DNA from 2 places in the Iodobacter fluviatilis genome. Region 1 is predicted to be linked to the other one. Evidence: predicted binding sites of a transcription regulator. Region 1 holds the regulator's gene; the other holds the start of a gene.
The links. Region 1 encodes FliA, which starts transcription of late flagellar genes. Its sites were predicted from a motif close to GCTAAAGNTNNNNNNNNNNCNGCCGATAAT; they were not measured.

Region 1 (4,659 bases):
GCTGCTTTCATGTAGATGCTCCTCAAACACTGCGAGAAAACTCTACTTAAAAATGAGCTGGTTTTGTGGGGGAGGGGGATTATCAACCGCTTGCTTGGGCAATAAAGGGGAGGTAAAACAACATGATATTGCAGGGTATATCAGCATCCTGTTTCCTGTTTTTATGTGAAGGGTACGGAGGACGCTACTCTAAAAAGCGTTGTTGCCATGCTAGATAAAGCGCATAAGTGTGCCGCGAATATTCGTCCTTATCTTTAAATTGGCTGGCATGGAGTGGATCAAAAATATGATAATGGGCTACTTTATTTGGGGCGCAAATGATCTGCCATATTTTTTGCAGTAGTGTGGTATTTGGACCCCATTCAAAAGCCTCTTGCGCTTCGTAATGTAAAAAAACAGGTAAGATTGGCACGCCTGTTTCTAATGAAACGGTAAATGCGCCATAAAGAAATTTATCCCATAAACGCCGGCCTTTGCAGCCGCCTTCTGGATAAAGCGCAATTGAATAGCCTGCTTGTACTGCACTGATCATATTTTGCAAGGCCGCTTGCCGAGCGTCTTTTTGCTCACGGCGCACAAATAAAGTCCCCGCCGCCTCAGCAATTCTCCCAACAAACCACCAGTCACGCACTTCGGCTTTGGCCAGATTTCTAACGGGGAAAAAAGCCGGAATGCCAACGTCTTCAAAGACTGAAGGGTGATTGGCGATCAGAATATACTGCCGAGGAAGTGGTGCTTGATGGTGTTGGTGTAATCGCAGCTCGACCCCCAGCGCCCTTACAAAACAACGACACCAGCTCTGAAATAGTTTGGGGTAAAAACCGAGCCAAGCTATAGGCAGGCGGGCTAAGGCCATCATCAAAAGTGTAAAACATAGCAGATCAAGCCCAGCAATGAGAAGACGAAGCCATTTTGCAAGCCAAAGCATGGGAGTTCTCCACTGAGCGATGGTGGTGCTGGGATAAAATGCAAAAATATGGCATAAGTATGTTTATATATAGATCAAAGCTGCTTGCGTACGGCGCTTACAAAAAACGAGCTCAGGGTAAAAAACCTGCCAGTTTGTTTTCTAGCACCCTTGGATTTTCACCATTGGCGATGGCGACTAAGCCTTCAAGTAGCATTTCACGACGTTTTATTTCGGTTTGAATATGTTGTTTTAGCTTGTGAGCAATGGGCAAAAACAACAGGTTGGCCATGGCAACGCCATAAATGGTGGCGACAAAGGCAACGGCAATGCCTGCGCCTAGCTTGGATGGATCGGTTAGGTTTTCCATTACATGAATCAGCCCCATCACCGCGCCAATAATGCCGATAGTAGGGGAGTAGCCACCGGCCGCTTCCCAAATTTTAGCGGCAGAGCGTGCACGATCTTCAAATGAATCGATATCAAGTTCCATTGCGCGGCGAATCACTTCTGGTTCGGCTCCGTCTACAACCATTTGCAGAGCGCGTTTTACAAAAATATCTTTTTCGCTTTGCACATATGCTTCTAAAGCAAGCAAACCTCCACGACGAGCTTGCTGGCTCCAGTTTAATAACACACCCAGTTGTTTTTTAAAATCGTGTTGAGGGGGGATAAACACCCACTTCACCATTTTTACGCCAGCAATAAAGTGATCTTGCCGAGTTTGCAACATGACGGCCCCAAGGGTGCCACCTGTCACAATTAAAAATGCCGTGGCTTGCATCAAGGATGCAACGTGGCCACCTTCTAAAATTTGGCCAAGAATCACAGCGGTTAAACCAAGTAAAACTCCAAAAATACTAATTTTATCCATATGTTTTTATCAACTCGTCCAATCGCCTAATCTGGCCCTTAAGCGGGCAATGGCTTGGCTGTGTAGCTGGCAAACTCGAGACTCGGTTACGCCTAGTACGGCACCAATTTCTTTAAGGTTTAGTTCTTCATCGTAGTACAGAGCCATAACCAGTTTTTCACGTTCGGGTAGCTCGTCGATGCCCCTGATTAAATTTCGCTGAAAATTTGCATCCGCAAGTTGCTGCAGCGGGTTAATTGCATGGTCGGCAGAGTATTGAACGTTGTGGTGGTTTTCATCTTCGTCTTCAATATCTTCGAGGTGCACCAGTTGGTGGCCTCGCGCTTCGCTGAGCATGTTTTGATAGGCTTCTAAATCGAGCTGTAGGTGTTGGGCGACTTCGCTTTCTAGTGGTGCTCTGCCTAGTTTGTGCCCTAGGGCTAACATCGCGGCTTCAATTTCGCGCATATGCTTACGGGCGTGGCGGGGCATCCAATCGGAGCTTCTTAATTCATCAAGCATGGCGCCACGAATGCGTTGTGAGGCAAAAGTTTCAAACAGTACGCCCGCATTTGGATCAAAGTTTTTTGCCGCTTCCATCAAGCCCATCATACCCACTTGAATCAAATCATCGACTTCTACACTCGCAGGCAAACGGCTCACCATATGATAGGCGATCCGTTTGACCAAGGGCGCATGCCGAGAGACATAATCCTCGTCTTGGCTTGCCTGAGTCTGACGATAAAGGGAGAGTGCGCGTGGCGCTGCCATTTGTTTCTACTATGAGGAGGCTTAAATCAGTTTAGCCGACCGTCTAAGAAGTTGGGAGCGAAATCAGTTTGCGTTCTAATTGTTTAAGGGTATTAGCGAGCGCTTGATCTAATCCTGCAGCTATATCGTTAGCACTCATTCCAGATAAGGGCTCACTTGCCGTAAGAATAGTGTCGAGTATAACAGGGGATTTCGCTGAGCTTAAGCGTATGTGCAGTTTTGCAACGGCGAGAGGCTGGGCTTGTAAATCGGTATGTAGCGTGAGTAATTCACCCTTGAGTTGGTAATCTGCGGTTTGCTTTGAATATAAGGGCAGCACTTCGCGAAATAAGCCACTGCTTTTTAACCAAGTTTGCGTATGAGTGGTGATAAGCCCTGTGGGGGAGGAGAGCCATTCACGGTAAGGATCTTTGACAAAGCGTTGGGTGCTTTCGCGGTAAAAAAAATTACGCTCGCCAAACGGGGCTTGGGCGCTAAAGGCATTTATTTGTAGTGTGCCTTTAAATTGCACCGCATGGCTAGGCCCGCTGCGCTCAATCACGGGTAAGTACGTTTCTTTGCTAGGGGTCGTGGTGCCGCAGGCGGCGATCAAAGCACTACAAAGTAAAATAATTAGGCGTTTCATAGGTATGCGGCCATTTTAGAGTTATTTTTTTATGGTAAGAGGTCGACGCTTTTTACTGCGGAACATCCGTTATTTATTTGGTAAAACATAAGGCGCAGGTGGTTTGCCAAGCAGTAGCCCAGTTGGATTAGCCCTTGCTGCTTCACTCATCACGCGTAAGTCTTCACTGATTTGTTGCATATTATTTAGTGTGCTATCTAAGCCGCCTTCATGTTGCTCTAGTAGTTTATCTAGGCGGCTAAAGCTACTTTCCATTTTCTGTAAGCTACCAACCAGATGTGGGTTTTCTAGCAGGGCGCGTGCCTGCTTGGCACTGGCGGCTAGATCGCTTGGGGCGCTGGCCCATGCCGGATCGGTCAGAAGCGTTTGTAAGGCTTGATTGCTGCTACGGGCTTCGTGCATAAGGCCACTGGCTTCGCTGCTGAGCTCAGAAAAGGGGATCTTTTCTAACTTTTCTGTAATCAACAGCATTTTTTGTGCGAGCGCTTGCAAAGGAATGTCATTCATCTTGCTATTCGCTGTGCTTAATACCTGATTTAAATTACTGATTAAGCCTTCAATATCTAGTTTTTGTAGGCGTATAGCAAGATTTTGGGTGGAGTTAACGAGTTGCGCCATCGTGCTTCTAGTCGATGGAATATACAGATGCTTAGGCTGCCATTGCATGGTAAGGCTGGGATTGCGTTCTAAATCTTGATAGTCAATTTCTAGGTAGCTGGTGCCCGTTAGGCCCTGAGGATTAAGCCGAACCCGCAGGCCTTTGGCGATTTCTTTATCTAAATAGCTTTGATCAGGAAACGGCATGTTTTTGCCACCAAATAGCTCGGGGCGAAGTTTGGCTTCGATCAGCACATATTGTTGGCGCTCATTGGGGGATAAATCCTGCTGATAGCGTGAATAGGTAAAGCCAATATGGCTGACTTCCCCTACGACCACGCCGCGATATTTTACTTTGGACCCAATATCAATACCCTGCACCGATTCATTAAAATAGCTTTCTAGGGTAATGGTGGAGCGCGTCCAGTGGCCCGCGCCAAAGTAGATGGCGAGAATAAGACATATGCAGAGCGCGGATAGAACAAATAGGCCTAGGCGATAATAGTGCTTTTGAGCGGTCATAATTTGGCCAGATATAAATAATAATTAATACGTATGCCGAGTAAAAAAATCGCTAACCCGTGGGTTGGGATCTGCAGCTAGCGTTTTCGGCGCGCCGATGGCAATCACGCCTTGTGCTTGTTTATCCAGCATGATGGCGCGGTCTGCAATGGTGAAAATACTGGCTAGCTCGTGGGTGACCACAATAAAAGTGGTATGCAGGCTATGCGCTAATTGCAAAATCAAGGCATCTAACTCGGCGGCGGTGATTGGGTCTAGCCCTGCTGATGGCTCGTCTAAAAACAAAACCTGAGGGTCTAGGGCGAGGGCGCGGGCAATGGCGGCACGTTTTTGCATCCCACCTGATAGCGCGCTGGGTAAAAAATCTGCATAGGCATCTAGCCC
Region 2 (4,659 bases), 340 kb from region 1:
AATGGCTGCAATCTTTATTAGAAATTCAAGCCGAATCGGGCGATGCGGTTGAGTTTTTAGAACATATCAAGGTCGATCTATTTCCCGATCAAGTGTATGTATTTACGCCTAAGGGCAAAATTTTTAATATGCCGGCTGGGGCAAGCTGCGTTGATTTTGCCTATGCTGTGCATTCGGACATTGGTGATAGTTGTATTGCGGCAAAAATTAATCATGAACTAGTGCCATTACGCACTCGCTTAAAAAATGGCGATCAAGTTGAGATTGTTTCTGCGGTACACGCGCGGCCAAATCCGTCTTGGCTGACTTTTGTAACCACCGGCAAGGCTAGATCGCATATACGGCATTTCTTAAAAGGCATGCGCTTTGAAGAATCGGTACTGCTGGGTGAGCGCTTATTAGCCCAAGGTTTTGCTAATTTAAATCAGCCTTTGCAAAATGTCAGTGATGATGTGTGGGATCGCTATTTAAAAGAAAATGGCGAAAAATCGCGTGAAGTGGTTAAAGCAGAATTAGGTTTAGGTAAGCGTTTGGCGGTTGTGGTAGCAAAACGTTTATTGCAATTGGGCGGTAGTTGGCAAGATGAAGCCGCATTAGGTCGCAAACCCGCAGCCGTTGCCGTGCGTGGTGGGGAGGGCATGGCCATTCAATGCGCGCGATGTTGTAACCCTATTCCTGGCGATCCTATTTTAGGCTTTGTTAAAAAAGATCAGGGCCTTGTGATTCATACCCACGATTGCCCGCAAATTGCCCATGGCCGAATTGATAGCGAAAAGCTCATTGATGTGGAATGGGATGCCGATGTGAATCGGCTATTCGATGTGCCTGTGCGTATTTTGGCACAAAATGATAGAGGCATTTTAGCGCAAATTGCATTGGCTATTGCCGATGCCGACGCTAATATTACCGCCGTTGCCACTCAAGAGCCGGAAGGCTTTTCTGAGCGCTATATGCAGATTCAATTTACCTTGCAGGTGAGTAATCGCACGCACTTAGCCAAGGTCATGAAAAATCTACGCCAATTGCCTTCAGCATATCGAATTCAAAGAATGCGAGCTTAAGCGTTTAATTTTTTTATATCTTAAATAAAATACATCATGCAAATTTCAATTAACGGCGAAGCCCGCGAATTTACTGCTCCACTCTCCCTGTTGGATTTAATTGACTTGCTTGAGCTCAAGGGCAAGCGGATTGCAATCGAGCAAAATGGTGAAATTGTCCCTAAAAGTCAGCACGCCACCTCGCTTTTGAGCGAAGGCGATGTTTTAGAAATGGTGGTGGCTGTCGGTGGTGGTTAAGTTCTGGCTAGTGCTTGAATGAGCGAGAGTAAAGCTCGCTCCTACCTGTTTATATTCTGAGTTAAGGGGCTTATATGTCGGATCAATTTCAAATTGCAGGCCAAGCTTATCAATCACGCTTGATTGTGGGCACAGGAAAATACCAAGATTTTGCTCAGACCCGTGCAGCGGTAGATGCCTCAGGGGCAGAGATTATTACTGTGGCGATTCGTCGGGTGAACATTGGTCAAGATGCTAGCCAGCCCTCCTTGCTTGAATATTTACCGCCATCAGAATTCACCTACCTGCCTAACACCGCTGGCTGTTATAACGCCACTGATGCCGTGCGTACTTTGCGCTTAGCTCGGGAGCTATTAGATGGGCATAAGTTGGTTAAGCTAGAAGTACTTGGTGACGCCAATACGCTTTACCCAAATGTGCGTGAAACTTTGATTGCAGTTGAAACATTGGTTAAAGAAGGTTTTGATGTAATGGTTTATACCTCGGATGATCCGATTGCCGCTAAAGAGCTAGAAGACATCGGTTGTTGCGCCATTATGCCTTTGGCTTCTTTAATTGGCTCTGGAATGGGCATCTTAAACCCATGGAATCTGCGGTTGATTATTGAGTCGGCTAAAGTGCCGGTCTTGGTTGATGCTGGTGTAGGCACGGCATCAGATGCGGCGATTGCGATGGAATTAGGCTGCGATGGCATTTTGATGAACACCGCGATTGCTGGTGCAAAAGACCCAATCCTCATGGCCCGTGCCATGAAGCTAGCCGTTATGGCAGGGCGTGATGCATTCTTAGCGGGTCGTATTCCACGAAAACTCTATACGGCAGACCCAAGCTCACCGATTTCGGGCTTGATTGCTGCTAAGTAAAGAAATAAACCCAAACTTTGAGCTCGGAGTTAAAGGATTTGATCCTGAACGGCTAAAGAGCTAAATCTTTCCAATTAAGCTGACGTCTATTTTTCAAGTCGCTTAAATGAAGAGAACACAGCCATCTTGGGTTTCTTTGTCTCTGTGGTTCAATGTTTGGGTTTTGTTATAAAATAAGGTCTAACTAGAAAATACGCCGCGCGATGCGGCGTTTTTGTTTGCAAGGAATCGAGAAATGGAACACCCAAATTACATGCGCCGTATCCGTAGCTTTGTGCTGCGTCAAGGGCATTTATCTTCCGGCCAAGAGCGGGCCATTGCAGAATTTGGTGAGCAATTTTGTATCCCTTATCAGGCTGAAGTTTTAGATCTGAATACGGCTTTTGCCCGCACTGGCCCAAAGATTTTAGAAATTGGTTTTGGTATGGGGGGCCCCACGGCGGAGATCGCCAGCAATAAGCCAGAAACGGATTACCTTGGTGTAGAAGTTCACACGCCAGGCGTGGGCAGCTTGCTGAAGCTATTGGGTGAACAGGGCTTACAAAACGTGCGTATCGTGCAGCACGATGCGGTAGAAGTGCTAGAAAAAATGCTGGCTGCCGATAGTCTTTATGGGGCGCATATTTTTTTCCCTGATCCTTGGCATAAAAAACGCCACAATAAGCGCCGTTTAATTCAGCCAGATTTGGTGAAGCTTTTATGCTCACGCATTAAAAGTGGCGGCTATGTGCACTTGGCCACCGATTGGGAAGACTACGCAATCCAGATGCTAGAAGTGCTTTCTAATGAGCCAACATTGCAAAACACTGCAGAAACTTATGCCGAGCGCCCAGATTATCGCCCGTTGACTAAGTTTGAAAACCGTGGCATCAAGTTGGGCCACGGCGTATGGGATTTGGTATTCCGTAAGCTATAGTCTTTGGAGGTGGCTTGAGCAGAATTCAGTATGCTTGAGTGACGGTGTAAGCCGCTGCGGTTGTAGTGCTTGTCCTTCCTTGCATTCGCTTTTTTACCACTGAATGGGGTATTTCGTGCAATAGCGCTTTATTTTTCCTGATACTTGCCGATAACCCAGAGATGAGCCTGTTTTTTCGTCAGAATAAGGTGGGTAAAAAGTAAATAAAGCGCTATTGGTATTGGATTCGCTGCTTTGGATTAAATACCGGCTGAGCCTAAAAGGTGGGATAAAAATGCGGATTAAACATATTTTACTGTCGCTTGCGACATTACTGGCTTGCGCCGCTACTGCTTACGCGGATGAGGGCAGTAATCAGGTGGTGTCTGCCGCTGGCTATGGCGCTCCGCCGCAAATTGAAGGTTTATCAGGGGCACAGCGCCGCTTAATGTCGATGCGCGCTTCTAAGCTGGATGCTTATCGGGCTTTGGCCGAAACGGTACAAGGCTTTAGATTGGCGGGTAATAGTACGGTGGCGGCTTTATCGGTGCAAAACGATAGCTTTCGCACCTATGTTGATGCCTATTTGCGTGGCGCACGCGTGGTATCGATGAATGCCCTGCCAGAGGGCGCTTATGAAACAATTTTAGAGCTGGATATGTCTAAATTGTCTAGTGAATCTAGCTCAAACCATCCCTATATGATGCGAGGTCGTTAGTGATCAAAGCCAGTGTGCTTAGCTGTTTGCTGCTGAGTAATAGCTATGCAGCAGAAATTGAAGGCTTATCTGCTATTGGCGTAGGCGGTATTCCTATGGCTAAGCAGGAGGCGATTCAAGATGCTTTGATGCAGGCTTCTTTGTGGAATGGGGCAAAAGTAGAAGCCAGTAGTTTGGTTGAGGAAGGCCGAGTCAGCGAGCTGCAGCGGGTCGTGCCGGTGCAAGAGCTAAGCCGGTATAAATTGCTACGTGAATGGCGTGAAGGTAGTTTTTATCATGTACTGATAGAGAGCGACCCTGCACCTGAAGCTACGCAGAGCAAAGTACCTATCGCCAGCGCAGTTACCGCAACTCCAGCAGAAAGCATGGCCGCAGCCCATGCTTTATCGCCGCCAGCCCCGCCGCGTTATCCGCAATGCCCACAGGCAGATTTTGCCTACAGAAAAAAACTATTATTGGCGCATTTCCAGCTACAAAATCCAGCGGATGCAAATGATATTGTGCATTTTCAAGATGGCTTGCAGCAAGAGCTGAGCCGGCTGTTGGCAGCTTCTGATCATTACCTGCCTCTGCGCACGGTCAATGAAGCGGCTTTTAATTTGCAGCCAGGTTTTTATGACCCCATATTGCAACCTGAGCGAGTGAGAGAGCTAGCCCGCCGCTATGGCACTCAGTTTGTAGTGGGGGGCGTTGTGCGGGATATTGGCCCTTATGGCGAGCGCTATAGCTTTGCTTGGGGGAATGATATAAAAAACGGCGAGCGCAGGATTAGTCCTAGCATTCCTATGCTGCAGCTTTCTAGTAGCTTGCCAAGCATCGCTCCTCTTGGGCTGAAAGTAAAGCCTTCATCTCGACGGTTTGAGGCTGATCTATATGTGTTTGATG

Region 2: a site for FliA is predicted at 3,203-3,232, ahead of C1H71_RS12985 (LPP20 family lipoprotein). Genes of this name have one in related genera too.

What each region holds. Positions count from the first base shown of each region.
Region 1 is NZ_CP025781.1:2,590,298-2,594,956, forward strand. Features, by position in the region: partial or broken gene C1H71_RS21960 (transposase) at 1-30, opposite strand, end outside; gene C1H71_RS11560 (lysophospholipid acyltransferase family protein) at 185-928, opposite strand; gene C1H71_RS11565 (flagellar motor protein) at 1,041-1,781, opposite strand; gene C1H71_RS11570 (RNA polymerase sigma factor FliA) at 1,791-2,531, opposite strand; gene C1H71_RS11575 (ABC-type transport auxiliary lipoprotein family protein) at 2,575-3,156, opposite strand; gene C1H71_RS11580 (MlaD family protein) at 3,226-4,275, opposite strand; gene C1H71_RS11585 (ABC transporter ATP-binding protein) at 4,300-4,659, opposite strand, start outside.
Region 2 is NZ_CP025781.1:2,927,392-2,932,050, forward strand. Features, by position in the region: gene C1H71_RS12965 (RelA/SpoT family protein) at 1-1,061, shown strand, start outside; gene thiS (sulfur carrier protein ThiS) at 1,098-1,298, shown strand; gene C1H71_RS12975 (thiazole synthase) at 1,373-2,161, shown strand; gene trmB (tRNA (guanosine(46)-N7)-methyltransferase TrmB) at 2,397-3,077, shown strand; gene C1H71_RS12985 (LPP20 family lipoprotein) at 3,352-3,774, shown strand; gene C1H71_RS12990 (flagella assembly protein FlgT middle domain-containing protein) at 3,774-4,659, shown strand, end outside.